4 regions of the Virgibacillus salexigens genome follow, and region 4 is predicted to be linked to each of the others. Evidence: riboswitches for the same ligand, from Rfam matches in the RefSeq annotation. Region 4 holds a riboswitch; each other region holds the start of a gene.

Region 1 (7,709 bases), on a different contig from region 4:
CTTGATTCGATCTCCCATCTTGTTGATGAAATTAATATTGTAGATACAGGATCTAATGATCATACGGTTGCAATTGCGAAAAAATACACGGATCGCGTCTTCCATTTTGAGTGGACCGATAATTTCAGTGAAGCAAGGAATCAATCATTTTCGTATGCTACGAAAGATTATATCTTTTATCTAGATGCAGATGACGTTATAGACAAAATGGAACAAGAAAAATTATTTCATTTAAAGAAGCATTTAAATCCGGAATTTGATGCCGTATCGATGATATATCTAGCTGGAATAGATGAATACGAAAACGTTACGTTACAATATCGAAGAAATCGGTTAGTAAAACGGAGGAAGCAATACCAATGGTTTGGCGATTGCCATAATTATCTTCAAGTACGAGGAAAAATTTTTCATTCGGATATTGCAGTTTCACATAAAAAGAATGCACATGCCTATGGTCGGAACCTCCATATCTATGAAGCAATGATTTGTAAGAGCAGAAGCTTTACGGAACGAGACTACTTTTATTATGGCAATGAATTACGTGAAAATGGTTTTTATCAACAAGCGATAGAAGCGTATACAAATGGAATAAATATGAAATATGGCTGGATTGAAGAAAAAATATTTGCCTGTATTTTTCGTGCGGACTGTTTTTATTATTTAAATGAAGCTGAGCTTGCACTAGAATCTTTATTTCAATCTTTTCGTTTTTCAAAAACAGCTCGATCAGAAGCCTGCAGTCGAATTGGCCTTTTATTTCAGAAGAAACGAGAATTTCTGTTAGCTATCTTTTGGTATGAACTAGCATTACGTGTGGTACAACCTAAAAGTTCTTGGGGTTTTTCTTACCCGGCATATTCCACTTGGTACCCACATCAACAACTGTGTATTTGTTATTATAATCTACAAGCATTCGACCTTGCTGCCCATCATAATAATAAGGCTATGGAATATCGGCCAAACGATGAACTATTACGCTTTCACCAGACTTTGCTAAAGGGAAAATAAAACAAACATAGCCGATTACTTTTGTGCTTTCCAAATGGTCCAATAATCTTTTTCGATTATTGGCCTCATACTTACAATTTTTTTGTCTAAAGACAGAAGCAAGCGATCCATTTCATGATTATTTAAATAATGTAAAATTGAACGACCATTCTTTTGCTGAATGTCTGTTAACAGTTCCTGTTTTGATGAATACATCTTCCGTGTTTCCATCAATTTTGTTTCAGTAATATGGTTAAAGCCTGCATCAAATAATGCCTTTTTCACATCCACGCTAGAAATACGACGTCTCTCTTCCACTTTCTTTAGCTGAGGAAACATCTCAAAAATCCAGCCTCTTATATGCTGATGCGTTCCCTTTTTCAGGCAATCATCTAATGTACGATCTTGTACAAGCAAGACGCCATCATCCATTAAGATACGAGAAGCTTCTGTAAAGCAAGCAAATAGATCATCTAAATGATGGATAAGTGCCCGTTCGAGTACGAAATCGACACTTTTATCTGGTAAATGCGTTTGATATGCATGCCCTTTTCTTAAATGAATCATCGGATACTGCTTGCAATTCTCTTTAGCACCTGCCAGCATCGCTTCTGAATAATCAATCCCAATAACGTTGTTAATTCCTAATTCATATAAAGCCTTCGTATAAATACCACCACCACATCCAATATCTGCAGCATAAATGACACTTGTTGGAGTTATAATGTCCTTCACAATTTGAAGCCAAGACGGATCTGCTTCTCTGCTGGCGTATGTCATTTTCATGTTATCATCATGAAAATTCATCGACATTTCGACTACCTCCCTTTTCCATAAAGTATAGCTTATTAATTAAAATAAATATAATAGCGATTAATAATGGAAAGGGATAAATAAATCAAATCATCATTTCACCACTTATGAAGATGAATGAACTACACCTTGATGGTTTTGAATAAGTTCTATAAAATAGTGCACTTGTTTTGAAGCTCTTTCCAATGAAGCTTCTTCGATAATAGGAACGTCCGCAAATTTATCGATTTGGCTATCTAAAAAATACAGCCCTTTTAAATTATGACCTTTTAATGTCGCTAATACTGGTTTTAAAGCATATTCAATAGCTAGCAAATGCGACATACTTCCTCCAGTCATGACAGGTAAAACAGGCGTATGTTTAAGAACATCTTGCGGAAGAACATCCAGTAAAGCTTTCAACACTCCTGAATATGCTCCTTTATAAACCGGAGAACCTACAATGACTCCTTTTGCGGATTCAAGGGTTTGAGCTATGGAGGTAATGGCTTGACTATTAAAATTCCCAGTAAATAAATCTTCATAAGGAACATCTTTTACAGAGATAGAAGTAATCGAAAAACCATTCTGATTCAATATACTCCCAAGATAATTTAATACTTGATCTGAACGAGAAGGACTGGAAGGACTTCCCGACAAGATAGCAATTTCATTCATGTTGATCTCTCCTTTATGATAATGAAATAGCCCTCTCATTCTGATAGGAAAAAGAGGGCTCTTACAATTATATTCGTTCCGCTCTTATCTACCAAGATACACTCGCTGGATTTAGCACCTTTCTGAGTAAACAGAGGTTGCTGAAGCTTCTTCGGGCCAGTTCCCTCAGCTTCTCTTGATAAGATGATTCATTTGTTACTATATTGTATTCCAATTAATCTGATAAATCAAGAGGGAAATGTAACTTCTTCTCGCCCTTTCATTATTTTAGGATAATCGCCCAACCCTTATAGAGATAAGTTTCATCTACTGTATTACTACCTAGTTTTGAGGAGGTAATGAAATGAAATTGAAAAAATTTATAGATGAGCTACCAATAATGCAAACGATAAAAAAACAAGGTTCCTATTTAGAAATGCGTATGGAGGAGTTTAGACAAAAGCTACACAGGGACTTAAAACCAACACGGCTTTGGGGATACAATAACCAATTTCCTGGTCCTACTATTGAAGTAAATGAAGGAGAAGAACTCCATATAAAATGGGAAAACCATTTGCCCGATAATCATTTACTTCCAGTGGACAAATCAATTCACCATATCGCTAACCATCCTGAAGTTCGAACAGTTACGCATGTACATGGGAGTGTGACAAAACCGGAGAATGATGGATATCCAGAAGCTTGGTTTTCCAGAAATTTCAAGGAGGTTGGTCCAGAATTTCTCCATCAAGTATATTCCTATCCCAACAAACAACGTGCTGCCACTCTTTGGTATCATGACCACGCCATGGGGATAACGAGGCTGAATGTCTATGCTGGTCTTGCCGGCATGTATATTATCCGAGGCAAGCAAGAAAAAAGATTAAATATCCCTAAAGATGAATATGAAATCCCGCTTATTTTAATGGATAAGACCATTAATAATGATGGATCGCTATTTTATCCGGTGGGACCGGAAAATCCACCTGCTAACTTACCGATTCCTTCCATCTTACCAGCATTTACTGGTGACAAGATTCTAGTGAATGGAAAAATTTGGCCATATCTGAATGTAGAACCAAGAAAATATCGGTTCCGAATCCTTAATGCCTCCAACACACGCACCTATACGTTATCTCTTGAATCTGGAGACCCAATGTATCAAATTGGTTCAGATGGCGGGCTCCTCTCAAAAACCGTTGTAGCAAGAAGCATCACAATGGAACCAGCAGAACGAATTGACGTAATTATTGATTTTAGGAAATACCAAGGAAAATCATTAATTTTAAGAAATGACCTCGGTTCTATCAACACTCCCGAAGATGAGACAGGGGATATTATGCAGTTTAATGTTCGCTTGCCTCTAAAGGGAAAAGATTCGACAATCATTCCAAAGCACTTATCATCTATCCCCTCCCTTAAAGATAAGCCTATATCAGCCATACGAAATTTAAAACTGGTAGGTGCGAGTGATGATTTTGGTAGGCCTTTATTATTATTGGACAATAAATACTGGGATGATCCGATCTCAGAAACACCGAAACTTGGCTCTACTGAAATTTGGTCTATCATTAATGTGACAGGCTTTACACACCCGATTCACTTACATCTTGTTCAATTCCAGGTTCTAGATCGTACCCCCTTTAACCTGGAGAAATTCAATCAAGATGGAAGCATCGTGTATACCGGATCAGCCGTCAAACCAAAACCTAATGAAAGAGGTTGGAAAGACACAATAGCTGCCCCTTCGGCACAGATTACAAGACTAATCGCAACTTTTTCCCCCTATGCTGGAAAGTTCGTTTGGCATTGTCATATCTTGGAACATGAAGATTACGATATGATGCGTCCTTTTTTAATACAAAAGCGAGACTAACTAGTAGGTGACCGCGTTACTAAAATTCAATTGTAATTTCTTTTCCTTGTTCAATGGATTGATTTTCCTTATCAAAGACATCGCTGGTGATTAAGGATATAGTTCCAATTTGTTCTATATTTGTCTCTTCTAAAATAAAAGCGAGTTCTCCTGTTTTTTTCTGACCAGCGGAGAGATCTCCATAAAGATTTTGTAAGTAAAAATCATCTTCAAAATCTTTTTTCTCTCCTGCTTCTGTTTCCAATATCGATACAGGTGCAAAATTAACCATTTGATCAGACGTATTTTCAATTGTTACGTACATTTTAATATAGTTAAAATTTTCCTCGTTATGTGTAAAACCATGAAAGTAATCAACTAAATGCATTGCTGGAGAAAAATTCACGACCTTTACATCACGAATACTCATTTGAATAGGCCCTATGCTATGCATCTTTTGATAATCTGTGATTGCTTCAAGCGTAATATTCCCATCTTCGTCTTCAAATTGGTCACCAATCTCATTGAGTGAGCGTGTATCAGGAGCTTGTGGATTATCAACATAATCACGATCATCATTGACCTCTTGAATTGTTCTTTCTTCCTCTTCCATGTCGATTGATTCCGTTTGATTTTGCTTATTTTCAGCCTCTGCATTTTCCTCCTGCTTGGCACATCCGGATAGGATCAAAATAAATGCAAGAACAGCATATAACCCTTTTAACATAGATAGTTAAACCTCCTCATCCGTTAGATAGAAAAGACCCCATATTGTGCATAATGGGGTCTAGAACTACCTTTATTTATGCGGTTTTACGCTCCGAACGTTTTTCAGTATATCAATAACTTTTAAACCGACCTGGTGGTTATCATGTAAACCGATAAATTGATCTGATTGAGGGCCATAAGCATAAACATTGACGTCTACACCATCATGTCCACCAGTAGTCCAACCTGTACCAGAGCGAAGATCAAAAATGCGTTCAATTGCATTGTCAATTTCTGTTGTATCCTCCTCTTCAGCCGCATCTTCTACTGAATCAATTTCTTCTTCGGTTAAATCTAAATCAATATATTCTTCTAAGACATCTTCAACATCTTCACCTTCACTAATTTCAGCTGCCATGTAATCCGGAGTACGCTTCGCTGCTTTCAATGGCGTTGGATCCCATTTATATTCCCCATCGATTCCCATAGTCAATCCACCTGTAGAATGATCTGCAGTTGTAATAACTAATGTATGCTTGTCCTTTTTAGCAAATTCAATTGCCCGTTGATAAGCTTTCTCAAATTCTTCCATTTCACTCATTGCACCAACAATATCATTATCATGTCCTGCCCAGTCAATTTGGCTTCCCTCTACCATCAGAAAAAAGCCATCTTTATTTTCACTCAATTTGCTTAATGCCGTATCCGTCATTTCTTCCAATGTTGGCTGTTCTTCTGGACGATCGATCGCTTTATCAAGGCCAACAGGGGCGAAAAGTCCAAGAATTTGCTCATTATCATCTTCTAGCATCTCTTCTTTGGTATGAACATAACTAAATCCAGCATCTTCAAATTCCTCTGCTAGATTTCGATCTTCCCTTTCAAAGTAAGATGTTCCACCGCCTAAAATAACATCAACTTTATGCTGGCCATCAATTTTCTCATCGAAATAATCATCTGCGATATCATTATAATTATTACGTGATTCATCATGTGCACCAAAAGATGCAGGGGTTGCGTGATTTACCTGAGATGTAGATACAAGACCAGTACTTTTTCCTCGATCTTTAGCTTCTTCTAATACGGTTTTCACTTCATTCTTTTCCATATCAACAGCAACTGCACCATTATAGGTTTTGATTCCAGAAGATAGGGAAGTGGCTGCTGCTGAAGAATCAGTAATACTTTCTTCTGGATCCCAAGAATACGTTTGCTGCATCCCTACTAAATGTTTATCAAATGCTGTCTCTTCAACATATGGGTCTTTATTGTCTTTGAACGATCGATATGCTGTCGTGTAGGCAGGACCCATTCCATCACCGATCAAAAAAATAACATTTTTCACCTTGCCTTGATTCGACTTATACGACTTAGCTTCAACTTCTAAACTACTTGTAGCAAAGCTTCCGAATACTAAAGTTGTCATAACAGCAACAGATAGTATTTTTTTTCTAGACCCTTTACTAATCAAGATACTTCCTCCTTTACTAATTTTGTCCACCCATATCTTACTGAGAATCTATTAATCTATGATTAAAAGTATATAAAAATAACGTAAAAATTAAAGGGAATTTCTTCCTGGATCAAATTATCCATCTCGAAGAAAGCGCTAACATAGTGGTATGAAAGAAAAAAACTACCGCAAAATAATTTTGCGATAGTTCAATTCTACTTTTAACAAAAGGAGTCCTTAGATTTTGGAACGGATAGTCCAAATAATGGTCGAAGATATAGCGCAATAAATGTCCCAGCTAAGGCGAGTATTCCCCATACATACCCATGTAAGCTAAAGGATGCTATGCCACCAAAATATGCACCAATATTACATCCAAATGCTAATCTTGCACCATATCCCATTAAAAGACCACCAATAATCGATGCAGCTATATTTTTTAGATTTAATTTCGTAAATTTAAATAATCCACCCGCTGCAGAAGCTAGAAAAGCACCGAGGATAACACCTAAATTAAGCACTGTTGTCGAATCTGCAAAGATAGATGATTCTAGTACTTGAGCATTGGCACCTTGCCAATACCCCCAACTGGTAACGTCAACTCCAAAGAATTGAGCTACTTTTGAACCCCAAAGTGCAAATGCTGAGGTAATCCCCCACGGGGCACCACGAGTCATTAATGTTAATGCATTTAAAACTGCTAATACAATTGCCGCAGCAAAGAGTGGCCAAGATCCGCGGAAGATGCGTTTCCACCCTTTCGTTGAAGGTACTGGTGCCATTTTAGGGGCTTTTCGTTTTCGTTCTACAACTAATGTAATCCACGCGATTAAACCAAATAATGCAATGGATACAATCCATGCTCCCCCATATCCAAGTCCAGTTGAGGTTGCTAGAGAAATTGGTTCGAATGATGGTAAGTCTTCTGTCCAAAATGTTAAATGCTTTGCCCCAATTGTCGAGCCAACAATAAAGAACAATAAGGTTACAAACATAACGGAACGTCCACCACCTACAGCATACAGCGTACCTGAGGCACAGCCTCCTCCAAGCTGCATACCAATTCCAAACATAAATGCTCCTACTAAGAGACTTACACCAACTGGTGATACGTATCCAGCTACTTCTCCTCCGAAGAAGGAATATCCAAACGCTAATATAGGCGCAAATAATGTTACCGCTACTGCCAACATAAGCATATGGGAACGAAGTGCTTGCCCATTTCCTACCGACATAAATCTCCTAAAAGCAGAAGTA
Region 2 (7,709 bases), 960 kb from region 4:
AAGCAGCTGTCCCCTCGTAACTGACCTGTTCTTTTAATCCTTCATATTTTTGATACGCTTCTTCTTCTGTCGAACCAATAATTGGTAGAATCATTGGAAAGATTCGTACATCTTCTCGATTACGCCCTTGCTTTACTGTCCGATTTCGGATATCGGCTGTATAATTCTTTAATGCATCCAAGGAATGATTTTTGGTAAAGACTCCCTCCGCATGTTTAGCTGCAAAATCTCTTCCTTTTGGAGAAGCACCAGCCTGAAAAATGACAGGTGTTCGCTGTGGAGAGGGCTCTACTAAATGCGGGCCAGGTACTTGAAAGAATCTTCCTTCATGATTAATTAAATGTACTTTTTCTGGGTCAGCAAAACGATCATTCTCGCGATTATAAACAACGGCATTTGCTTCCCAGCTTTGTTCCCAAAGTTTGTACACAACTTCCAAAAATTCATCTGCTCGATCATAACGCAATTCTTTTGGCAGTCTACTAGTAAGTCCCAAGTTTACAGCTTCACTTTCTAAATAAGAGGTGACGACATTCCAAGCCACCCTTCCATTTGTTAAGTGATCAAGCGTAGAAAGCTGACGAGCTAGTGAATACGGTTGTGCATATGTTGCTGATATCGTCGGTGCAAATCCTAGATGTTCTGTTACAGCAGCCATAGCTGCTATTGGAATTAGTGGATCATGAGCTGGAAGCTGTACTGCATGCTCCGTTGCAGCCTGATGACTATTGTTATAAACGCTGTAAGTTCCTAATACATCGGCAATAAATAGAGAATCAAATTTCCCTCTCTCTAGCAATTTAGCAATGTCCATCCAGTAGGTAAGTGTATTATGTTTAACTCCTTCATCCTTTTCATGCTTCCACAAGCCTGTCGAATGTGGAGAAGGTGAATTCTGAATAAATCCGTTAAAGTGAATTTGTTTAGCCATATCCAACTCTCCCTTATGCGTTATCCTAAATTAAATCTTTACCACTCTGGTGATTTTCATCCTCCCCTGATTGATGGTAACTCATGAGGATTCGGTGCCCCCGTGCTAACCTAGGAGACGGTTTAGTCGTCATAGGCATTAAGTGCATTTACACTATGTGCCAAAGCAGACCCTGCTTTCAAAGCTACAGCTACGAAGATTGCTTCAGCAATTTCATGGCGGTTTGCCCCCGCATGTTTTGCATTTTTCGTATGAAGGTCAATACAATATGCACAGCCTGTGGTATGTGCTGATGCCACTGCAATTAGTTCCTTTTCTTTCTCAGTCAGGTAATTCGTTTGGATTGCTTGTTTATCAAAATCAAGAAATGCGTCAAATGTAGCCCCATTTAATGCTGCAAATTCCTTTAATCGGTTAAAATAAGACGCCTGATACAAATTATCAGTTCCTTCCCCGTCATACGCATTCAATGCATTAACTCCATGGGCTGCTGCTGATCCTGCCTTTAATGCTGCTGCAACAAAGATAGCTTCAGTTACCTCTTCTTTTGTTGCTTTTTGTTTCTTCACATTGCCTACATGTAATTCAATGCAGTATGGGCATCCTGTAATATGTGCTACAGCAACGGCAATTAATTCTTTTAGCTTTGCCTGCAACTCTCCTTCAGCTAAGGCCTGATCATTAAAAGCAAAAAAAGTATTACATGTTTCTGGGGCATATTCTCTAAGCTCTTGAATCCGTGAGAAATAAGATTTTTTATACAAACTCTCCGTTATATTACTCAATGTTATCGCTCCTTTAATAAATAAATCATTTCACTAATTAAATATAACTTTTCCCATTCATTTAGTTGGATTAATGGAAGAGGATATACGGTTTCTATAATGACCAATGAAAAAACCCCTTCCGATGAGAAGAGGTTGCTGTATCGCCTACATTCTCTCATCTTTCAAGCAAATGCTTGCTGGAATTAGCACCTTGTTATATGTAACGGTTGCTGCGGGATCACTGGACCAGATTCCTCCCCCGACTCTAGATAAGGAATATTCAATTTAATTAGTAAGAATTGTACACAATAATACCGAATACCGAAAAATGTGTCAAGTATGATTTTTTACATTTTTCCGATAAGATCTTTTTAATTGTTGGTTAAGAGACTACAATTCTATCTTTTGACCTATTCCTAGCGATTTCGCTTTTACATAAATTCCTTTAGCTACGACAAGATCAAAATAGGCAGCTCCAACGGATTTAAAAAAAGTAATTTCTTGATCTGTTTCTCGCAATAATCGATCTCCACCACCAACATCACTTAACTCTGCGTGGATGTGAGAAAATTGCCAATCACTTTCTTGATTCGCATAAATTAACTCACCAGCTTCTTCTTTTATACTGGCTAAATCATCCACAATAATCTTATCAACTGTCTGAATGGTTTTTAGATCTACTTCTCTCATGCTAGGCAAATACGAACCAACCCCATTTATATGCATACCAGGTCGTAGATCATTTCCATCGAATACCGGATTATCCGACCTTGTACTACAAGCAATAATATCGGACACTTGCATGACTTGCTTCGGTGAATCCACTACTTTGATTGGAATCGTAATCCCCCAGGTCATTAATGCTTCTTTGAATGTGTACGCCTTTTCGATCGTCCGATTAAATAGGATTAATTCTTGGATATCACGAACTTCCAAAACACCTAGGACTTGTTCAAAGGCCATGGCCCCCGTTCCAATCACTCCCAATGTTTGTGCATCCGTTCTAGCTAATTTTTCTGTCCCGATCCCGCTCAGTGCTCCTGTACGTAAACGAGTTAAAAATGATGCACTCATCATACAAATATGTTCCCCATTACTAGCGTCGGTTAATACTAATGCACCTTGAGTAGTTGGCTTTCCTTGTTTCGGATTCTCAGGAAAAATACTGACTAATTTCACGGAGGCAATTTCCTGTGATAAGTCTGCACTTGGCATATATAGACTCGAAGCTTGATGCGCCGGTATGTCAATGACTGTCCGATGCGGATTAGTAATTTGCCCTTTCTTTTTAGAAATTAACCCTTGCTTTACATCATAGATTGCATCGTTCATAAAATAATGATCCTTAATTTCTTGCTCTGAAAGAATTAACATAGCTTTCTTCCTTTCATGTATATGTAATAGAAAAGTGCAAGCGCAGTTATGAGAATATCGGCATAAAACCTTTCTCAAATCGCATCTTGCACATTATAAACCGACTATTTTTTAAAGATTCCTTTTAATACAAAGGCAACGTTAGCTGGACGTTCGGCCAAACGACGCATATTATAACCAAACCAGTCATCTCCATACGGCATATATACACGTACTTTATATCCTTCGTCGACTAATCGTTCTTGTAATTCAATACGAATTCCATAAAGCATTTGAAACTCGAATTGGTCACGAGGAATATCATGCGCTTTTTCCAGTTCTTTGGTATAAGCAATAATACTGTCATCATGCGTTGCAACAGCTGTGTAATTCTCATTCAATAAGTTCTTTTTTATAATTTTTTTATAGTTATCATCGACATCCTGTTTATTTGGAAATGCCACTTTTTCGGACTCTTTATAAGCACCTTTAACTAAGCGAAGATAAGGGTTGTAGCTATCTAATGCGTCTAAGTCCTCTTCCACGCGATAAAGATACGCCTGTAAAACCGTTCCCAAATTATCAAATTCCTGTCGTAATGACTTAAATATGGTTAACGTCTGTTCTGTACGCTGATAATCTTCCATATCAATCGTTATAATCACACCATATTCTGTCCCAGCCTGCAAAATTTTTCGCATGTTCTCCATAACTAATTCATACGATATATCCATTCCCAAAGAAGTTAATTTCAACGATAATTGTGCATTCAATTCTTTTTCTGCAATGACCTTGATCGCCTGAATACATTCCTGAGCAGATTGCCTAGCCTCGTCTTCATTATCAATGAACTCTCCCAAATGATCGACTGTAACGTCAAATCCTTTGGCATTTAACTCTTTTATTTTTTCAGCCGCACCATTAATATCTACTCCTGCAACAAATCGCGATGCTCCAAATCGAAAACCATACTTCTTAGCTGCTTTCGTTAGTGGTTTATTATTGGATAAAAATAAAAAGAAATTGCGCATGATTTGTTCCACGTTGATCCTCCCCCCAACCATCTATAGTTTATGAACGATCAAAAGCAAGGGAAAAACACAATAAGTGATTTCCCATGATTTTGATTACGCATTTCCACAAAACTTTGTAAAGCAGTGCAGGAGTGAGATATTGTTATTATGTTATAACATTTCAGAGCTTGTTTTACCTTGCATATGGTGAATCAGATAATCAGGTCCACCTGCTTTAGAGTCCGTACCCGACATATTAAATCCACCAAATGGCTGATAACCTACAATTGCAGCTGTACAACCGCGGTTGAAGTAAAGATTACCGACATGGAAATCTTGTCTTGCTTGCTCAAGATGGGTACGATTATTGGTAATTACGGCACCAGTTAATCCATACTCTGTATTATTGGCAATCTCAATCGCTTCATCAAAGTTCTTTGCCTTTGTAAGTGCAACTACTGGTCCAAAGATTTCTTCCTGCATAATTCTTGCTTCTGGACTTACATTACCAAAAACAGTAGGATTTACGAACCAACCTATACGATTATCACCTGAGCCGCCTGCTAATAATTCTCCTTCTTGCTTGCCAATTTCGATGTAATCCATAATTTTATCATAAGCACCTTGATCAATAACTGGTCCCATAAAATGAGAGTTATCATATGGATTCCCAGCTGATAATTCTTTGGTAAGCTCTACGACTCTATCTTTCACTTCTTCATAGACATCCTCATGTATGACAGCACGTGAACATGCCGAACATTTTTGTCCTGAAAATCCAAATGCAGATTGTACAATCGATTCAGCTGCCAACTCTAGATCGGCTTCATTATCTACTACGATAGTATCTTTTCCACCCATTTCAATAATCGTACGTTTCAGCCACTTCTGACCTTCTTGTACTTTAGCAGCACGCTCAAAAATTCGTGTTCCAACCTCACGTGATCCTGTAAAACTAATAAACCGCGTACGTGGATGATCAACTAGATAATCCCCTACTTCTTTACCAGGACCCGGAATGTAATTGATAACTCCAGCAGGCATACCCGCTTCTTCCAACACTTCCATTAGCTTATAAGCAATTACTGGTGTAGCACTGGCTGGTTTCAACAATACCGTATTACCTGTGACCATAGCTGCTACCGTTGTACCGGCCATAATTGCAAACAAGAAGTTCCAAGGTGAGATCACAACCCCAACGCCTAATGGGATATAATGGTATTGATTGTATTCAATAGGACGACTGTTGATCTTGACACCATCTTTTAACTCAAGCATTTGACGGCCATAATATTCAAGGAAATCAATTGCTTCTGCTGTATCCGCATCTGCTTCTTTCCACGGTTTCCCACCTTCTTTAATTAAATGAGCTGTGAATTCATGTTTTCTACGTCGAATAATTGCCGCAGATCGAAAAAGAATATCCGCACGGAATTTCGGGTCTGATTTCCGCCACGTTTCAAATGTTTGATCTGCAACTTTCATTGCTTTTTCTGCTAATTCTTGATTCGCTTTCGAAACATAGCCAACTACTTCTTCTTTATTAGCAGGGTTAACAGAAACGATTTTATCTTCTGTTGTAATGCGTTCTCCCCCAATAATTAGTGGGTATTCCTTACCTAGATCCTTCTCTACTTTTTTTAATGCATGAAGCATTTGTTGCCGATTTTCTTCCACTGTAAAATCTGTAAAAGGCTCGTGTGTATAAGGTACTACCATATGAAAAACCTCCTAATTATAGTTTACTAGTCCAAATGATGAAAACGTTTTCACTACTTGTGAAAAGAAGAAACCCTAAAGCATATGCAGTGCTTATTAATTTAATCATTACTGTAATCAATAAGTTGTCTAGCCTGTTGCGGGTTTTTTTCTAGTTACTAATAAGAAATAGATCGTAGCTACATTAATTTGAAATTTGAACTAAGAAAATTTTCCAATAATTTAAGTGAAAAGTATTTAAGTATCACTTAAATTATGTTTAAATAAATTATAAGATATTTTTTGCTTTTTCGTCAACTGTTTTTTCATACCATTCTATAAAACTAGGAATTGTGAACTATCATGAACCGTTTAGCATAAGGGGCGAGTATACCATGACAAATTCTGAAAACCTTGGAAACAAAGTAAAGAATCTGCGAAAACAAAAAAAGTTAACATTGAAGCAAGTCTCTCAAGAAACCGGTCTTTCCATTAGTTTTTTGTCACAATTAGAGCATTCCAAAACATCTGCAACATTACTTTCGTTAAAACGAATTTCTGAAGCACTCGGGGTGAATCCAAGCTATTTTTTTTCTTCAGAAACACAAGGTTCCCGTTCGGCAATTACCAGAAATATTGTTGATACGAAAAACCTGACAGAAAATCGATTTATTTATAAAGATCTTTCGGGAGAAATGGAAAACCCTTTGTTTGTACCTAATTTAATAATTTTGAATCCAGGGGATAATCGGGGGAATAATTTTACACATAAAGGTCAGGAATTCCTCTATGTATTAGAAGGCACTCTAACCATCGAAGTTAACCATGAAGAAGTCCTATTGCAACCATATGATTGCATATTTTTGGAATCATCCACCCCGCATAATTGGTATAATCGAACCGATAAAACAATTAAATTTTTATGTATTTCTTCTACTGAATAAGGATTAATATCAATAGACTTTGGAATGATTGTAACCATTGATTATCGAGGGCACCTATAGGAAGGCTAAGCAGAGGCGCAATCATTGAGAAAATAGGGCTGAAAGTATTTAAACGGCAACACATTGGAAAATAGGCTTTGTAGAGAAAGGCTACAGAATGAAAACGATTAAAGTTAATGTTGTGATCTATTATAATCACTTTGCAAGGGCTTATTCCATAAAAACTAGGTCTTAAAAAGGCTCAGCACCTTGCTGAGCCTCTTGATTTACAAATGATTATCAATAAAAATGGTTAATACCCGAGCGGGTTCATTATTTACTGGTATAAACAGATGCGATTTGTTCCCTTTAAAGAAAGCACTATCTCCTTGTTCCATATGATGTTTGCTTTCTCCATAAAGTAATTGAATCTTTCCTTCCAGAATATAGATAAACTCATCCTGTGAGTGGGTATACGCTTCTTGACGAACATTCATGTCACGCGGAGTAACGTGTACAATCGTCGGTTCAATGCCAGTAAACCTTGAGCGATTGGCTAATAATTCATAGGAGTATCCCATATTTTCATCGCCTACTTTGAATTGTCGCTCTCCATGCGGAAGCAAAACAAGATCGCGATCATCGTGATCATCTAATAGCCATGATAATGGCACATGTAATACTTCACTAATTTTGGATAGCGTGGCAATTGCTGAAGCAGTCTGGCCATTTTCTATTTTTGATAGAAGACTTTTGGAGATACCACATTCATCTGCCACTTGCTGTTGTGTCTTTTTTGTTCGTAAACGCATCTGTTTTATTTTCTTTCCAATATTATTTAGATTTATTGCTACTCTCTCCTTCCAGTAAAAAAACCGTGACTATCTTAAACTAATTATAACAAAAGAAGCTAGATTACAGCAGTTACATGGTGAAGGCATTTATCAGAAGCTATTTTCAATAAATCAAACATGGGACTTCCACTGATGTTTGAGTTAAACTTCTTCCATGATAGAATAGTACA
Region 3 (7,709 bases), 330 kb from region 4:
GTTTCATCTTCAGGTGAATATTGGCGTAACCAATCAACTAGAGATAGGTCGCTATTTTCGAAATAAGCAGCATTATCTTTAGGGAAGTACGATTGAGACGTAGTCACGCCCCATTTATATGTTCCCGCATCAGGTTCCATTTCTCCCATTAAGATTTTAAATAAGGTTGTTTTGGCAATATCATCTTTGCCAACAAGGGCAATCTTATCATCTTTATTCATGGTAAAGCTGACATTATCAAGTACTTTTTCGCCATTAATGGTTTTAGTTAATCCTTCCACTCGTAATAAATCATTTCCGATTTCACGCCCAGGTGTAAAAGAGATATATGGATACTTTCTAGATGAAGGTTTGATATCATCCAGTGTGATATTGTCCAGTAATTTCTTCCTGGAAGTTGCTTGCTTTGACTTAGAAGCATTGGCGCTGAAACGTGCGATGAAAGACTGTAATTCCTTTATTTTTTCCTCTTTCTTTTTATTTGCTTCTTGAGCCATTTTATTTGCTAATTGACTTGATTCATACCAGAAATCATAATTTCCGATATAAATTTCAATTTTTCCATAATCTACATCTGCAATATGGGTACATACTTTATTTAAGAAATGTCGGTCGTGAGATACAACAATCACGGTATTTTCAAAATGAATAAGGAATTCTTCCAACCATTGAATAGCGTGTATATCTAACCCGTTAGTAGGCTCATCTAGTAGTAAAATATCGGGATTACCGAATAACGCTTGTGCAAGTAATACTTTTACTTTTTGATCTGCTGATAGTTCAGCCATTTGCTTATCGTGTAAAGATTCTGGAATTCCTAGCCCTTTCAAAAGTACAGCAGCATCAGACTCGGCTTCCCAACCATTCATTTCCGCGAATTCTCCTTCTAGTTCTGCAGCACGCATACCATCCTCTTCAGAGAAGTCGCCTTTCATATAAATTGCGTCTTTTTCTTGTTTGACAGCATATAGTTTTTCATGACCCATCAGAACTGTCTCAAGCACTTGGTTTTCTTCATAAGCAAAGTGATCTTGTTTTAACACAGCAAGCCTTTCTCCGGGGGAAAGGGATACATTACCAGTCTGTGGTTCAATTTCACCAGATAATATCTTTAAAAAGGTTGATTTTCCAGCTCCGTTAGCTCCAATTAATCCGTAACAGTTGCCGGGTGTGAATTTTAAATTTACATCTTCAAACAACTTTTTATCGCCATATCGTAAACTAACATTAGATACATTAATCATGCTTGTTAATTTCCTCCAATAAAATAAATGTAATCATGGTTAGCTTACGTTATTTAAAGGTTTTCGTCAATCTTTACATATTAATTTAGCTGTCATTGCGATTTCATTTTACATCGGGCAGCATCTATCTATACAGGAATAGGTATATTATCACAAGAAATAAAAAAAGAACTTGTATAATTAGCAATTATTTGTAATAGTAGAATAGATAAGGGGATTACCTAAAATGCTTCTTTATCAATTGGGGGGAGGGGGTCTATTGGGAAAGAAAGTGATTTATTTTCTCTTTACAGATACAGGGACAAATTTGTCTAAGGCCATCAACTATTTTACTAAACAATCCTTAAATCATGTATCCATTGGTTTCGATGAAGCATTGACTGAAGTATATAGCTTTGGTCGCAAGCGGCCGAAAAATCCGTTTATAGGTGGTTTTGTAGAAGAGGATATACGAAGTGATTTTTTAAGAGATGCAAATTGTGCGATCTATCGTTTTACCATATCGGAGACAGAATGTGAGAAAATAATCGAAAATATAAAGCTTATAAAAAGCCAAAAACATAAATATAGATATAATTTCATTGGGCTGCTAGGTATCTTATTACAAATTGAAATAAATCGAAAATGTGCGTTGTTTTGTTCACAATTTGTTGCAACAGTATTAAAGGATGTACCATCTTTTAAACCAAATAAGCCGACTTGTTTTGTTACTCCTGCAGATATTAGAGATCATACGGGAATGGAACTAGTGTATGAGGGGCTATTAAAGAACTATCCAGCGGTTGAACAAGTGTCTGAACAAGGTGTGCATAGCATGAAGCAACAGAAGCAATCATTTTTATTTATAATATCATCGAAAGTAAAGCAATTTGTTATTCGTTAAATCCATAAAAAAACTTCGTCATCATAATCATCTCCTGTAAGGGAGATGATGTTTTCAACGATGACGAAGCTTTTTTATTCTTATTATTCAATTCCTAATGTTTGATAGGGTACACGGAATTTAAATGCTAAGTTATTAGCCTCTAAGTCAATGTGCTCAACCGCAACTTGGAAGTTACTTTTTAATTCCATATCCGTTACAGCAACATAAATGGCTTCATCTTCAGGATTAACAGTTACCCATTCGGGCATCGGAAGATATTTATCAATATACTCCATGATTTTCTGGTTAGGTAATTCTAATAAGCCAATTGATATTGATTTTTGCTCAAGAATAATATCTCCATTTTCTTGGACAAATGGTTCCAAATGAACAGATAAAGGAACAGTGGAAGAAAATACAGGCAATTCCCCAATTAAATGTACATCCTCCCCAAGTTCAATCCGGTAATGGTGGTTGGTATCATTTAAAACTTGATCAATATACGCATTCACCAATTCATTTAAGTTTTCTTTCGTTGTACGTACGATAAATTCGGAGCTATCATCTGTCTGCTCATTCGTTTGCTCAGGGTAATCAGCACTGGAAACAGGCCAAAAAATAAGCGCTAATAATACAATAACGATAAAAATATTAAATGAAAGGAGGGCGATAAACCAACGCTTCCATTTTCCTTTTCTCCTCTCGCTTCGTTCAGGCATTTCTATTCATCCTCTTTCTTATCTTCATTCGTTATAAAATCTAAAACACGCTGGGCCATTCGCTTGTATCCTAGATTATTTGGATGGAAATTATCTTCAGCGAATAAATCTTCATTGGTGTTATTAAATAAGTCAATTGTTGGTATAAAGGATCCATTTGATTGTTCAGCTGCAATTTTTTCCCCAGTATCATTCCAATTCTTAACGATAAGTCCGAGTTCTTTAATATCTTTGAAATACTTACCAAATGGATTGTAAAACCCTAATAAATAAATTTCAGTTCGAGGGTTTATATCATGTATCTTAGCAAAGATATTTCGTAATCGTTGCTCGTAATCTGCCCGTTCTTTTACAAAATCTTCTAGTTTTAGATTCGTAATATTATCCTTTAGCACTTGCATAATATCATTCGCACCAATCGTAATTAGTACAATATTCGAATCTTTTATTGAGGAAACGATATCTGGGTTATCCAATCGTTTTAATAATTGATCGGAACGATTACCTCGAATGCCATAATTATCAATTGACACAAGCTCCTCATCCTGATTTATTGCACGATCTAGTACGCCAAGATAACCACCTGTTTGCGTTGTGTCACCAACGCCCTGTGTCAGAGAATCTCCAATAGCTGTGATATGTGTTTTATTTGAAAAATAATTGATCGTTTCCTCTACTGCATTTACTACCATTTCGGAAAAGTGCTGCTGGTCTTCGTTTGTCGTTTCTTTATTTGTCTGTTCATCATTCTGTAAGGAGGTATCCGGTTGTTTCTGTTGCTCATCTTCTTTTTCTTCAGGTATAGTAACATGATCAAGCTTTGCTTTAGATTGACTGGTTACGATAAAAATAAGCGTAATACCTAGAAGAAGCAAACAGATCGCTCCTAAATAATACACATTTTTCTTCATGTTTACCCACACCTATGCTGTTATGATATTCGTGTATTTCTAAAATTGTCTCTGCTATTAATATATTCGAAAGTATTTCCTATATATATGTAGATCATAACTTGATCTATGAAAAAGGAAGATGATCCTAACAAATATATTTCTTGATTCCCTGTTTTCTGTATCACAAAAAATAAAGATCGCCTTCTGGTATAAGGCGATCGGTAAGGGAAGGTTATTTATAATTTTTCCAAATCAATAGAAAAGTAAACCTGATTTCTTAAATTGAAATCGAATTGTTAAGTTCCTGTGCTTCCATGCTTTTGGGATTTCATTTGATCATACTTGAATGGCCTCTGATTGACTGTTCGGATTTCGAATTGCTTCTAGTTCATTGAATGGGTTTTTATTCGTGACGACTGCAATTCCGGCAGCAATTGCGTATTCTAATATTTCATCCTTTTTACTTGGGTGTTCAATCCACAGAATTTTCCCTTGTTTATTGATAAATTGTTCTAGCACATCAGATGGAAGATCACTGGTCAAAAACCAAACAGCATCTATGTCGGGTGCTTTGGTTAAGTCAGTATAAGTAGAAAATTCTAATGAATGAGATGAGCCAATCCCAATTAATTCAAAACCAAGCGATTGTAACTGTTTTATTTGATTTAACTTCTCTTGATTAGCTTGCTCCAATCCATACACCGCAATTGTCTTTTTGCGTATGTCACCATCTGTTCGTTCAAACGGGGAAGATAATAACCAATTTATTGCATCTGCCTCCTTAGTGACAAGGCTTGCTTCTTGACCAGTGGCTGTGGCGATTGCCTGATCTAAAGTAGCGAGTAAATCATGAATCGACTCTAAACCAATGGATAATCGGATCGTCTCTTCTGTGACACCACTATCCTTTAATTCTTCAGCAGTTAACTGTTGATGGGTAGTTGATGCAGGGTGGATTATTAATGATTTTGCATCCCCTACATTAGCTACATGAGACCACAATTCAATGGAATCAATCAGTTTTCTTCCAGCTTCCCGCCCACCTTTGATACCAAAGGTAATAATTGATCCGGCTCCCTCGCTAAAATATTTTTTCGTCAATCTATAGGAAGGGTGTTTTTCTAATCCCGGATAATTTACCCATTCAATGGAAGGGTGGTCTTCTAAAAAAGCTGCAATCTCTTTCGCATTCTTATTGTGCTGACTAATCCGCAAATGTAATGTTTCTAATCCTTGTAGCAATAAAAATGCGTTCTGCGGACTAATGCACGCCCCTATATCGCGTAGTAATTGCACTCTTAACTTGGTTGCGAATGCAGCGGGACCAACATCAACAAACTTAAGTCCATTGTAGCTTTCATCTGGTTCGATGAAACCAGGGAATTTTGAGTTATTCCAATTAAACCTCCCGCCATCAACAACTACACCACCAATTGCGGTTCCGTGACCTCCAATCCACTTCGTTGCAGAGTGAACTACAATATCTGCACCCCAAGCTAAGGGTTTAGCAATATATGGTGCAAACGTATTATCAATGATTAATGGAATATCATTTGCATGTGCAATTCCGGCCACTTCTTCTATATCAAACACCTGTAAGCTTGGATTGGTAATGATTTCTCCAAATACAGCCTTTGTCCTTTCTGTAATGGCAGCTTCAACTTCAGATTTATTTGTGCCATCAACAAATTTTACGGTTATGCCATATCGAGGAAGCGTATTTGCAAATAAGTTATAGGTCCCTCCATAAAGATTACTATCTGCTACAATTTCGTCACCTGCACTAGCAACATTAAGTATTGCAAAGGTAATGGCTGCCATCCCGGAAGCAGTGGCTACAGCTGCGACACCATCTTCAAGTGCTGCAATTCGCTGTTCGAATGCATCTACAGTGGGGTTTCCTATTCGTGTATAGATGTTACCAGGTTCTGTTAAACCAAACAGGTTTTGCGCATGTTCGGTATCTCGGAACACATAAGAAGTTGTTTGATAGATTGGTACTGCTCTAGAACCAGTGCTAGGGTCAGGCACCTGCCCGCCATGCAATAATATTGTTTCTGGATTTTGTTGATTAAATTTTACCATGTAATAATCCTCCTTGAAATTTGGGTCTGGAGGAAGAGGAAGAATGAAAAAGCCCTCTTCTTAAGAAGAGGGCTTGGGTTTATCCGTTCCTCCTCTTATCTTCCAGATCACAGATTTGATCTGTAGGATTTAGCACCGAAAGAGTAATCTTTTGAATCACTTCCAGGTTGCCGGGCTTCACAGGGCCTATTCCCTCCACCACTCTTGATAAGAGATGTTTTATTAGTAAATTACTGAATATTATATAAGCATTCGCTTCTACTTGTCAACTCGTTTTGAGAAATTTCTATCTTAGATTTTCGCATTTCTTCTAATCGGTCGTTGATAACTAGCCAACATAAAGTTGATTAAAGCAATCCAGATAAATAAGAAAGCAATCAGATGTGCGGAAGTAAATGTTTCATTATATAAAAATACACCTAAAAATAACATAAGCGTTGGTGCAATATACTGCAAAAAGCCAACCATTGCTAGGGATATTCGTTTCGCACCATTAGCAAAAAGTAATAAAGGTACAGCAGTCATAATTCCTGCACCCATTAATAATAGATTCGTAGTTGAAAGGAATGAAACAAATTGAAAAGTGTTATTCGGAAGTAACACCAAATATAAAACAGCAATTGGTACGATAAGCATTGTTTCTATCGTTAACCCAATCATGGGACCAATATCCACCTTTTTTTTGAGCAACCCATAGAGTCCAAAACTAACTGCAAGTAACAATGATACCCAAGGGAATACTCCATAGCTAAATGTTAAATAAATGACTCCTATAGCTGCTAGTATAATAGAGAGAACCTGACGTGAACTGAAAGATTCCTTTAACACAATAATACCAAGTAAAATACTAATAAGCGGATTAATATAATATCCTAAGCTAGCTTGAACAACATGATTGCTATTTACAGCCCAAATAAATGTAAGCCAATTAATGCTAATAACAATAGTCGCTAAAGATATTCCGAATAATTTCTTTTTATTGTGTAGCAATTGTTTCCACTCATGAATAAAGTCCGGCCATCGTCTCATAAATAAAACGATTAAAAACATAAAAATAAATGACCATAGAATGCGATGAGCCAACGTTTCTCCTGGAGATACATCGTCCAAGAGTTTCCAGTAAATCGGCAAGAACCCCCAGAGGATGTAGGCTCCAGCAGTATAAATCATCCCAGACTTATCCTGTTTTGTATTCATATGTTCCCTTCTTTCCAAGAATGTTATCTATATAGTAAGCAAGTTTAGAATTACTTATGGAAAAAAGCAATAACAATGCTCTCGCGAAGATTTTTACTGTAGCAATAGTTGGAAATATCTATTACTTCATTCTCACTACCATAGGAGCATTTATCTGTTACAAAATAACAAAAAATTACAAATTTCCTATTTATTTCTGAAAATTCAAGTGATAAGATAAATATATGCCGGCAAACAATATTGTAGGAGGTAAAAAATGAAACGAAAATTGTCTATTTCGATTTTCGCATTTGTACTGTTGCTTACTCCTTTGCATATTGAAAATGTATTAGCCGCTGAAGAGGTTGTCAAACCATCTAACGAATTGAATGGAAAAGTAACAGAAGCAATAAAAGATGTAACTGCAGAAGGAAAAGAAGGAAAAGTCGAAATTAATGGAATGACTGTTCATATTGATCAGGACTATATTCAGGTTGATAGGGATAAGAAATCTGTTACTCTTCATGAAGAGAAGCCGATAACGAATCAACGAATTCGTTTAGAAGGAGCAACTATCGCGCATGGTATCGTATTCATCCCTCCAGAGCGCCAAAATAACAGTTACCCAGGACAAGGTCATGTACAAACATTTTTAATGTTAACAGATACGGATGGGCCAATTGGTCCTTTGAGTATCGAAGGGGATATAGATGTTAATACTTCGAAT
Region 4 (7,709 bases):
CCTGTAATTGGATCTGCCAAGCCTTCTGTAATCGTTCCTCGAAGGTAATTACTATTTTTTTTGATGCGCTCCATATCATCCAATGGTACTTGCTTAATTGAGTCGTTCCCTTTACCCATATAGAAACTCCTTTCGTTAATAGACATCTCTCTGGTAGCGTTTCTCCTGACGCATTTGATTGAGATACGATTCTACCTCATCTGGTGTCATATCGCCTTCTTGTTGCAAAATAGTGGCAATCGTTTCATTTACATCTTTCGCCATATGTTTCTCATCACCACAGACATAGATTGCTGCACCTTGCTTCACCCAGTCATACAATTCTTTGCTTTTTTCCAACATGCGATGTTGGACATATACCTTTTCTTCGGTATCACGGGAGAAGGCTACATCCATTTTTGAAAGTACACCTGAATTCAACCACTTTTGCCAATCCACTTGGTAGAGAAAATCCGAAGAAAAATGCTGTTCACCGAAGAATAACCATGTCTTGCGTTCAGCTTCTGTTTCTTCTAGTTCTTCTAAGTAAGAACGGAATGGGGCAACCCCTGTGCCCGGGCCAATCATAATCACTGGTGTTTCTGGATCTTCAGGGAATTGAAAGTTAGGGTTTTGATGAATATATACAGGTAATTTCTCACCAATTTCAATTCGATCTGCCACTTGTGTGGAACAAACCCCAAAGCGTTCGCGGCCATGAGCTGAAAAACGTACTTTCCCAATCGTAAGGTGGACTTCATCAGGATTTGCATCATAACTACTCGCTATCGAGTAAAGCCTTGCTGGGATTTTACGTAGTATTTTGACAAATGATTCTGGCTCCAGCCCATCCGGCGGATAGTCCTGCACCAAATCCAACATATCTCTGCAGTCAATATACGTTTTTAATTGGTCCTTTCTATCCGGGGTTATCAGTTCACTTAGTTCCTCATTGTGAAAGATCGATGCTGCTTTCTCTACTAATGGTTTTGTCAGGATACTGATTTCAAAATTAGAGATAAGCGCTTCCCGTAAAGACCGTATATCTCCTTGTTTATTGACAGAAACCGTCTCATCAGGATTCCATTGCAGTGCCTGAATGAGCTCATCTACTAGTACAGGATTGTTCTTAGGAAAGATACCTAAACTATCCCCGGGTTTAAATGTAAAGTTTGAACCTTCTAATGATAATTCCAGATGACGTGTCTGCTTGTTTGAACCGCGACCACTAAGGTTAATATTGTCAACGACCTCTGCAAGGAATGGATTTGTCCTGGAGAAAACCGGCTGCTCCGAGACGATTGTTCCTGCCGTTTGTTGGCCAGAAAGCTCTGCTTCGCTAGCTTGATCCATTGATTTTCGCAGTTCTCCAAGCACACCTGCCATCCATTCAGCCGCCGGTTCATCAAAATCTAAGTCACAATCGATTCGCTCATATAGCCTTTCTCCGCCTAATTCCTCTAATCTTGCATCAAAGTCTTTCCCTGTTTGACAGAAAAACTCGTAAGATTCGTCACCTAACGAAAGAACTGCAAAACGCAAATCTGCTAATTTTGGTGCTTTTCGACTATGAAGGAACTCGTGGAAGACCACCGCATTATCCGGTGGATCTCCCTCTCCATGAGTTGCGGTAATAATTAATAAATCTTCTACTTTCTTTAACTTATTTGGTTTAAAGTCATCCATTGCACTACATGTGACATCTAAATTGGTTGCTTCTAACTTCTGTGTCATTGTTTCTGCTAACGATTGTGCTGTACCTGTTTCTGATCCATATAAGATCGTTACAGATCGTGCTGTAGCACCTCCAGTTGTTGCTGTCTGTCCTTGTGTTGTCCTATTAGCATCTTGAATAGATGCCGTGGATTGCACAGCTGAAAGGTATCCACTCAACCACATTTTTTGTTGATCTGTTAGCATTGGTAGTAATCTGTTTAATTGTTCTGTTTGCTCTTGGTTAAAAGGGCTATTCGTTACATCAAGCGGCAATTCATCCACCTCACAGGCTTTTCTATAATTTCGACATGCATAAATCATTTATTACAAAGTATACCAATTAATTTACTCGGAATTAAATGAAATAAAAAAGATGTGTCATTACTTCCATCATAAGCGTTGATTATTTCCAGTTGTATGAAGTCCACATTCCGTCTTATTTAACCCCGTCCAGCGACCAGCACGAAGGTCATCAGAATCTATCACTTGATTGGTGCAAGGAATACAACCAATACTTGGATAGTTCTGATCATGTAATTCATTGTATGGCAATTTGTATTCGCGTATATAATTCCATACATCATCCCATGACCAGTGAATGAGTGGACATACTTTAATCGATTGAAACCGTTCATCTTTATTTACAAAGTCTGTATTGCTGCGACTTGGTGACTGATCTCTTCTTAACCCAGATATCCAAGCAGGTACATTACTTAATGCTTCCTCAAGTGGCTTTATCTTTCGAATGAAGCAGCATTGATCAGGTTCTCTTTTCCATAAAGCAGATCCATGTTTTGCTGCCTGCTCCTCTACAGTCAAATCTGGTTTCTTTAGCCGAATTCGCAGCTGAGGATACGTTGCTTTCACCTCATCAATTAAGTCGTACGTTTCCTGAAAATGCAGCCCGGTGTCTAAAAAAACAATTTCCGCATCTTGCTTCACTTTGGAAATTAAATCAATTAACACCATACCTTCAGCACCAAAGCTACAAGCGTACACAATAGAATCGCCATACGTCTCATACGCCCACTTTAAAATGGTTGATGCCCCTTTTGCTTCATCTTCTGGATGAAAATCTTTAAAAGGATCAACGGTAAAATCATGATAAGAAAGGATTTCACTAGTCACCTTCCATTCCTCCTTCCAAAACACTAGATTGAACAAAAACTCTTCTTACCTAGCGATAAGAAGAGTTAAAATACCATTTATTTGCCACTCTTCTTATCTATCAGACGCATATTGTCTGTAGGAATTAGCACAGTGTTAGCCATCAATAACCTGTTGCCGAAGTTTCATTGGGCCTTTTCCCTCCACTTCTCTTGATAAGAAATGTTTATTTGTACTGATTGTTATTATTGTTAGATATATTAAATCCTTTACCAGAAAAAGTCAATGCTTATTTCAAAAACAAATTAAAATTTAGACTTTTAATATATATACAATAAAATGAAGCTTCTTGTGACAATTATTTTTTAAGATAGTGCTTTTAATCCAGTAACACCGGTGATAATGGCAATAAGGCTTGCAATCCGATATTTATTCGTTGATTCTCCAAAGAACACCATATTCATGATCACTGCTCCAGCCGTTCCTATTCCGATAAATACAGAATAAGCCACACTAACTAGTAAATAAGAAAAAGACGCATAAAGAAATACAAACGAAGCACCCAATCCTCCCAAATAGAGCAAGCCATTTCTAACCGTCTTATCCTGGCTATATAATCGCAAACCCAATACACCTATCATTTCAAATAGAGCAGCGCATGCTATGAATAACCATCCCATTACGAATGCACCTCCTGTTTACTTGGTTGATCGGAGAGTTTAAGACCAACCACACCTGCTACGAGAACGATCATAAATATGATTTTCCCCATGTTTAAGCTTCCGCCAAAAATATACACATCCATGAGCGCCGTACCAACTGTTCCTGCCGCAGCAAAGATAGCATATACGGTTCCAGTAGGTATCCCTTCACATGCTTTCGATAAGAAGTGAAGATCCATAAAAATTGCAGCAATGATTAGCGCCCAATGCCACCAGTCGGTGGCAGTATTAAATCCATAAATCCAAATTAATTCAAATACACTAGTTAACACGACATAAATCCATGATTTATTCATTTTTCCACCTCATAAAACATCTCATTGTTATTTTCATCACAATTTCATAATCTTCCCAAAAAAATGAATGACTATCAGTCATTTTTAAACAATAAAACTTGGACAACTCCAAGTCATTGGTTACATAATGCATGTGTTGCAAATGTTAATACTTCATCCTGCTTGCTTTTAGCTGCTTGCTCATCCTGGTGATCATACAAATAAGATTGTTCAGCCGCTGATTCAATTAATCCGATCAACAGCTTTGCTGTTGCCTCCAAATCGAGAGAGGGACGAAGAACAGCTATAGCTTTTGGTTGTTCTAGAAATTCACGCATCCATGCATAATACGGTTCGTATATTTTTTCCCATTGACTTAAATACTCACTAGACGCCAATCCAGCAAATATTAAGGCAAATACCTCCCGATATTCCTTTGTAATAGCAAAAACAACATCAACCACCTGGGCAAGCTGATCCAAGAAGCTGCATTCATTATTTACTTGCTTGTGCATCTCTTCTACGATTCGTTCTACCATTACTTCCGCAATAGAAGGCATTACGGCTAATTTCGATGGGAAGTATAAATAAAATGTTCCCTGAGCAATACCTGCCCCCTTAACAATATCTGATACTTTGGTTTTTTCAATACCTTTTTCACTAAAAACATGAATAGCAGATTGAACGATTTTTTCCTTTTTATTATCCATATCCCAACTCCTACCCTTTATGACTGACTATCAGTCATTTTATAATAGATAACTTGCATTGTCAATAGACAGTGTCCTATCCGGCACTGTCTATCATGAGGTCGTTTGAAAATGATCCGTCTGCCATTGCTGAAAACCACCTTGCAGATTCATCACGTCAAATCCTTTATTCACTAATATACTTGCTGCAATAGCCGAACGCTTACCCGAAGCACAGTGAACTACTACTGGTTGGTCGAAAGATAGTTCATGTGCTTGTTCGTTTAATTGAGGGAGGGGGATATGAATCGCTCCTGGTATATGAGCTTTTTCCCATTCTTTTTGGTAACGAACATCCAAAATCTGCACCTGCCCCGCATGTCTTTGCCTTTCTACATCTTTTGGATCCTGATTTAGATAAGAATTCGTATTGCCGGCAGTTTCAACGATTGTTGGGGAGAAAAATCCAACGATATTATCCATTCCGATATTGCTTTCAATTGTCTGTATATCCTTTAAATCATTGGAATCAGCAATGAGGTATATGTCATCCTTATAATTCGCCAGTCTCCCCATCCACTCTGCAAACATATCTGGATAAGGAATGTTAATGGTTCTAGGAATGCTCCTCATTGCAAAAGAAGTCGCGCTTCGTGTGTCGATGATAAGATTATTCTTGTCCGTAGCTAACAATGCAACTTCGTCTCCAGGCCGATGGAATTCAACAGTTGATGGAACAGCAGCTAGTGGTGTTAAACCGGATATATTGACTTCTTTCATTTTTGCAAAATAAGCTGGGACTTCAGGCTGTCCATCCAATAAAAAGTCCATAAAAGCTTGCTCATTCGTATACCGTAGCGCTGGATTTGTCCTTTTTTCATAACCTACCGTGCTATTTGGTATGGAACCTAGACCTTTTCCGCAAGCACTTCCTGCCCCATGGCCTGGCCAGATTTGTAGGTAATCTTCGTACTTCTTAAATCGCTGTATAGAAGCAAACATTTGACGTGCCCCTTGAATGGCAGAACCTTTCACACCGAGTGATGTTTCTAAGAGATCTGGTCGTCCTACATTTCCAACAAAAATAAAATCTCCAGTAAATAACCCGATTGGTTGATCGGTTGTTCCTTTGTCTATTAATTCATATGTCATATGTTCTGGAGTATGACCAGGCGTATGCACTGCTTTCAGCTGGATATTACCAACATGAATCGTTTGTTCATCGATAACACCTTGAACAGGGAGGAAGGGGGGCCATTTATATCCTCCATTACGCTCTCCTTCCGTTGAATAATAGATCGTTGCTCCTGTTCGCCTGGCTAATTCAGCAGATCCTGAAACAAAATCAGCATGAATATGTGTTTCGATTGCACCCATAATTCGAAAACCCTGTTCTTTTGCAACCGTTAGATACATATCAATATTCCTTATCGGATCTATAATTGCAGCTTCTCCTGTAATCTGGCAACCGATCATATAGGATGCTTGTGCTAAGGACCGATCATAAAAATACTGTAAATACACGGAGTCCCTCCTTCTGTCATGTGTCTATTCTTTTCAGAAGAATGAGCCTGGTACTTGGTTAAGATAAGAAACTTTAAAGCTGAATTCTTTAAACCGCAATCAGGAATACGGCATGCTTTTCGCGGGGACGGCCTCAGCTAACTTGGGTAAGAAAAATTAATTGCCCGCGTGGATTTTCGAGCCCGTGTTGTTCCCGCGCGAATCATGCCTATCAGTATCGGACACGGCTATCCTTCGTTATTTTATAAAAATTACTTTTGTCCCACTCTTAAAATGCTAATCAATCTCTTTTTGACAATAGTACCAGTCGACACATTCGTAATCCTTATTATTCATTCGTTCGTTCGCCTCTTCCTTTGTCTGCGGAGGTTTGACGACTACTTGATCACCTGGCTGCCAGTTTGCCGGAGTGGATACGCCATGCTCATCGGTTGTTTTTAAAGCTTTCACCAGTCGGACAATTTCACTCATATTGCGTCCAGTAGTAAGAGGGTAGTAGATAAGCGATCGAATCACCTGCTTATCATCGATTACAAAGACAGCTCTTGATGTTTCGGTTCCAGTTGATTCTGGCATTACCATCCCATAAGCTGTAGCAACCTTTTGATCCAAATCTGCGATAATTGGAAAATCAATGGTTGTATCAAAATTCTTTTCGATATTACGTAACCAAGCAATATGGGAACTTACACTATCGATGCTTAAACCAATTAATTCCGTGTCCATCTTCTGTAATTGATCATATACCTCCTGAAAAGCCACAAATTCAGACGTACATACAGGGGTGAAGTCAGCTGGATGAGAAAATAGCACGACCCACTTTCCTTGATAATCGCGAAGAGAAATATCCCCTTGTGTCGTTTTGGCCATAAAGCCAGGTGCTTTTTCCCCAATTCTAGGTAATGGATTTGCTTGCACATTTTCCTGCTGTTCCATATGTGAAGCTCCTTTCTATTTCAATATAGGTAGTTCTCCTAATCTTTACCTTTATATTCCGTCTAGCAAACATCCATGTTGAAAATAAAGCAATTGTCATTGATTGTTAACATTTAGACTTCACTTGTACATAAAAAAGGCCAATTCTATATATCATTGACCTTTTAAACGCAATAGCATTTGCCGATTATTCAGCTTGCTTTTCAATATATACTTGATGTGGGAAAGGTATATCAATATTATTTTCATCAAATGCTTCTTTAATCGCTTTACGTAATTGTCTTTCCACACCCCATTGCTCCATATTTTGTGTCTGCGCAATAACACGAAGGGTGATATCTGACTCACCGATCATCTGTACACCTACCACGTCTGGACCTTCGACAACCATATCATTTTCTTCTTTCACTCGATCACACACTTCTTGCAGCACCGTCATCGCATGATCGATATTATCACTATAGGAAATTCCAATATCAACAAGTGCTCGCATATTTCCGCGAGAATGGTTACTTAATGAGCCAATTTCTCGATTTGGGATAAAATTAAGCGTCCCATCAAAACTGCGAAGCTGTGTTGTACGAAGCCCAACTTCCTCTACAATTCCATCATATCCGGCAGTTGTCACATAATCGCCTACATCTAGTTGTTTTTCTAATAATAAGAAAAACCCTGTTACGATATCACTGACAAGCCCTTGTGCGCCAAAACCAATTGCTAACCCAATAATTCCTGCACCAGCAATTAATCCGGCAGCGTTA

The links. Region 4 has a riboswitch for S-adenosylmethionine ahead of BN990_RS00770 (phosphoadenylyl-sulfate reductase). Riboswitches for the same ligand answer to the same signal wherever they lie in the genome.
Region 1: another riboswitch for S-adenosylmethionine. It lies ahead of ssuE (NADPH-dependent FMN reductase); the one in region 4 lies ahead of BN990_RS00770 (phosphoadenylyl-sulfate reductase).
Region 2: another riboswitch for S-adenosylmethionine. It lies ahead of BN990_RS05025 (carboxymuconolactone decarboxylase family protein); the one in region 4 lies ahead of BN990_RS00770 (phosphoadenylyl-sulfate reductase).
Region 3: another riboswitch for S-adenosylmethionine. It lies ahead of BN990_RS02350 (PLP-dependent aspartate aminotransferase family protein); the one in region 4 lies ahead of BN990_RS00770 (phosphoadenylyl-sulfate reductase).

The regions. Positions count from the first base shown of each region.
Region 1 is NZ_CCDP010000002.1:47,259-54,967, forward strand. Features, by position in the region: gene BN990_RS13065 (glycosyltransferase family 2 protein) at 1-1,008, shown strand, start outside; gene BN990_RS13070 (class I SAM-dependent methyltransferase) at 1,024-1,800, opposite strand; gene ssuE (NADPH-dependent FMN reductase) at 1,906-2,457, opposite strand; SAM riboswitch class I at 2,539-2,642, opposite strand; gene BN990_RS13080 (multicopper oxidase family protein) at 2,801-4,312, shown strand; gene BN990_RS13085 (hypothetical protein) at 4,332-5,018, opposite strand; gene BN990_RS13090 (alkaline phosphatase) at 5,091-6,425, opposite strand; gene BN990_RS13095 (YeeE/YedE family protein) at 6,674-7,709, opposite strand, start outside.
Region 2 is NZ_CCDP010000001.1:1,112,208-1,119,916, reverse strand. Features, by position in the region: gene BN990_RS05030 (LLM class flavin-dependent oxidoreductase) at 1-931, opposite strand, end outside; gene BN990_RS05025 (carboxymuconolactone decarboxylase family protein) at 1,054-1,707, opposite strand; SAM riboswitch class I at 1,871-1,974, opposite strand; gene BN990_RS05020 (ornithine cyclodeaminase family protein) at 2,089-3,072, opposite strand; gene BN990_RS05015 (proline dehydrogenase family protein) at 3,177-4,094, opposite strand; gene pruA (L-glutamate gamma-semialdehyde dehydrogenase) at 4,236-5,783, opposite strand; gene BN990_RS05005 (helix-turn-helix domain-containing protein) at 6,158-6,706, shown strand; gene BN990_RS05000 (helix-turn-helix domain-containing protein) at 6,973-7,518, opposite strand.
Region 3 is NZ_CCDP010000001.1:484,557-492,265, forward strand. Features, by position in the region: gene BN990_RS02330 (ABC-F family ATP-binding cassette domain-containing protein) at 1-1,244, opposite strand, end outside; gene BN990_RS02335 (hypothetical protein) at 1,504-2,127, shown strand; gene BN990_RS02340 (YpmS family protein) at 2,211-2,828, opposite strand; gene BN990_RS02345 (SGNH/GDSL hydrolase family protein) at 2,831-3,739, opposite strand; gene BN990_RS02350 (PLP-dependent aspartate aminotransferase family protein) at 4,058-5,806, opposite strand; SAM riboswitch class I at 5,899-6,020, opposite strand; gene rarD (EamA family transporter RarD) at 6,098-7,003, opposite strand; gene BN990_RS02360 (HNH endonuclease signature motif containing protein) at 7,260-7,709, shown strand, end outside.
Region 4 is NZ_CCDP010000001.1:155,897-163,605, reverse strand. Features, by position in the region: gene cysI (assimilatory sulfite reductase (NADPH) hemoprotein subunit) at 1-119, opposite strand, end outside; gene BN990_RS00775 (assimilatory sulfite reductase (NADPH) flavoprotein subunit) at 136-1,968, opposite strand; gene BN990_RS00770 (phosphoadenylyl-sulfate reductase) at 2,086-2,823, opposite strand; SAM riboswitch class I at 2,914-3,024, opposite strand; gene BN990_RS00765 (DMT family transporter) at 3,168-3,482, opposite strand; gene BN990_RS00760 (DMT family transporter) at 3,482-3,820, opposite strand; gene BN990_RS00755 (TetR family transcriptional regulator) at 3,934-4,509, opposite strand; gene BN990_RS00750 (MBL fold metallo-hydrolase) at 4,603-6,012, opposite strand; gene BN990_RS00745 (peroxiredoxin) at 6,289-6,948, opposite strand; gene BN990_RS00740 (mechanosensitive ion channel family protein) at 7,136-7,709, opposite strand, start outside.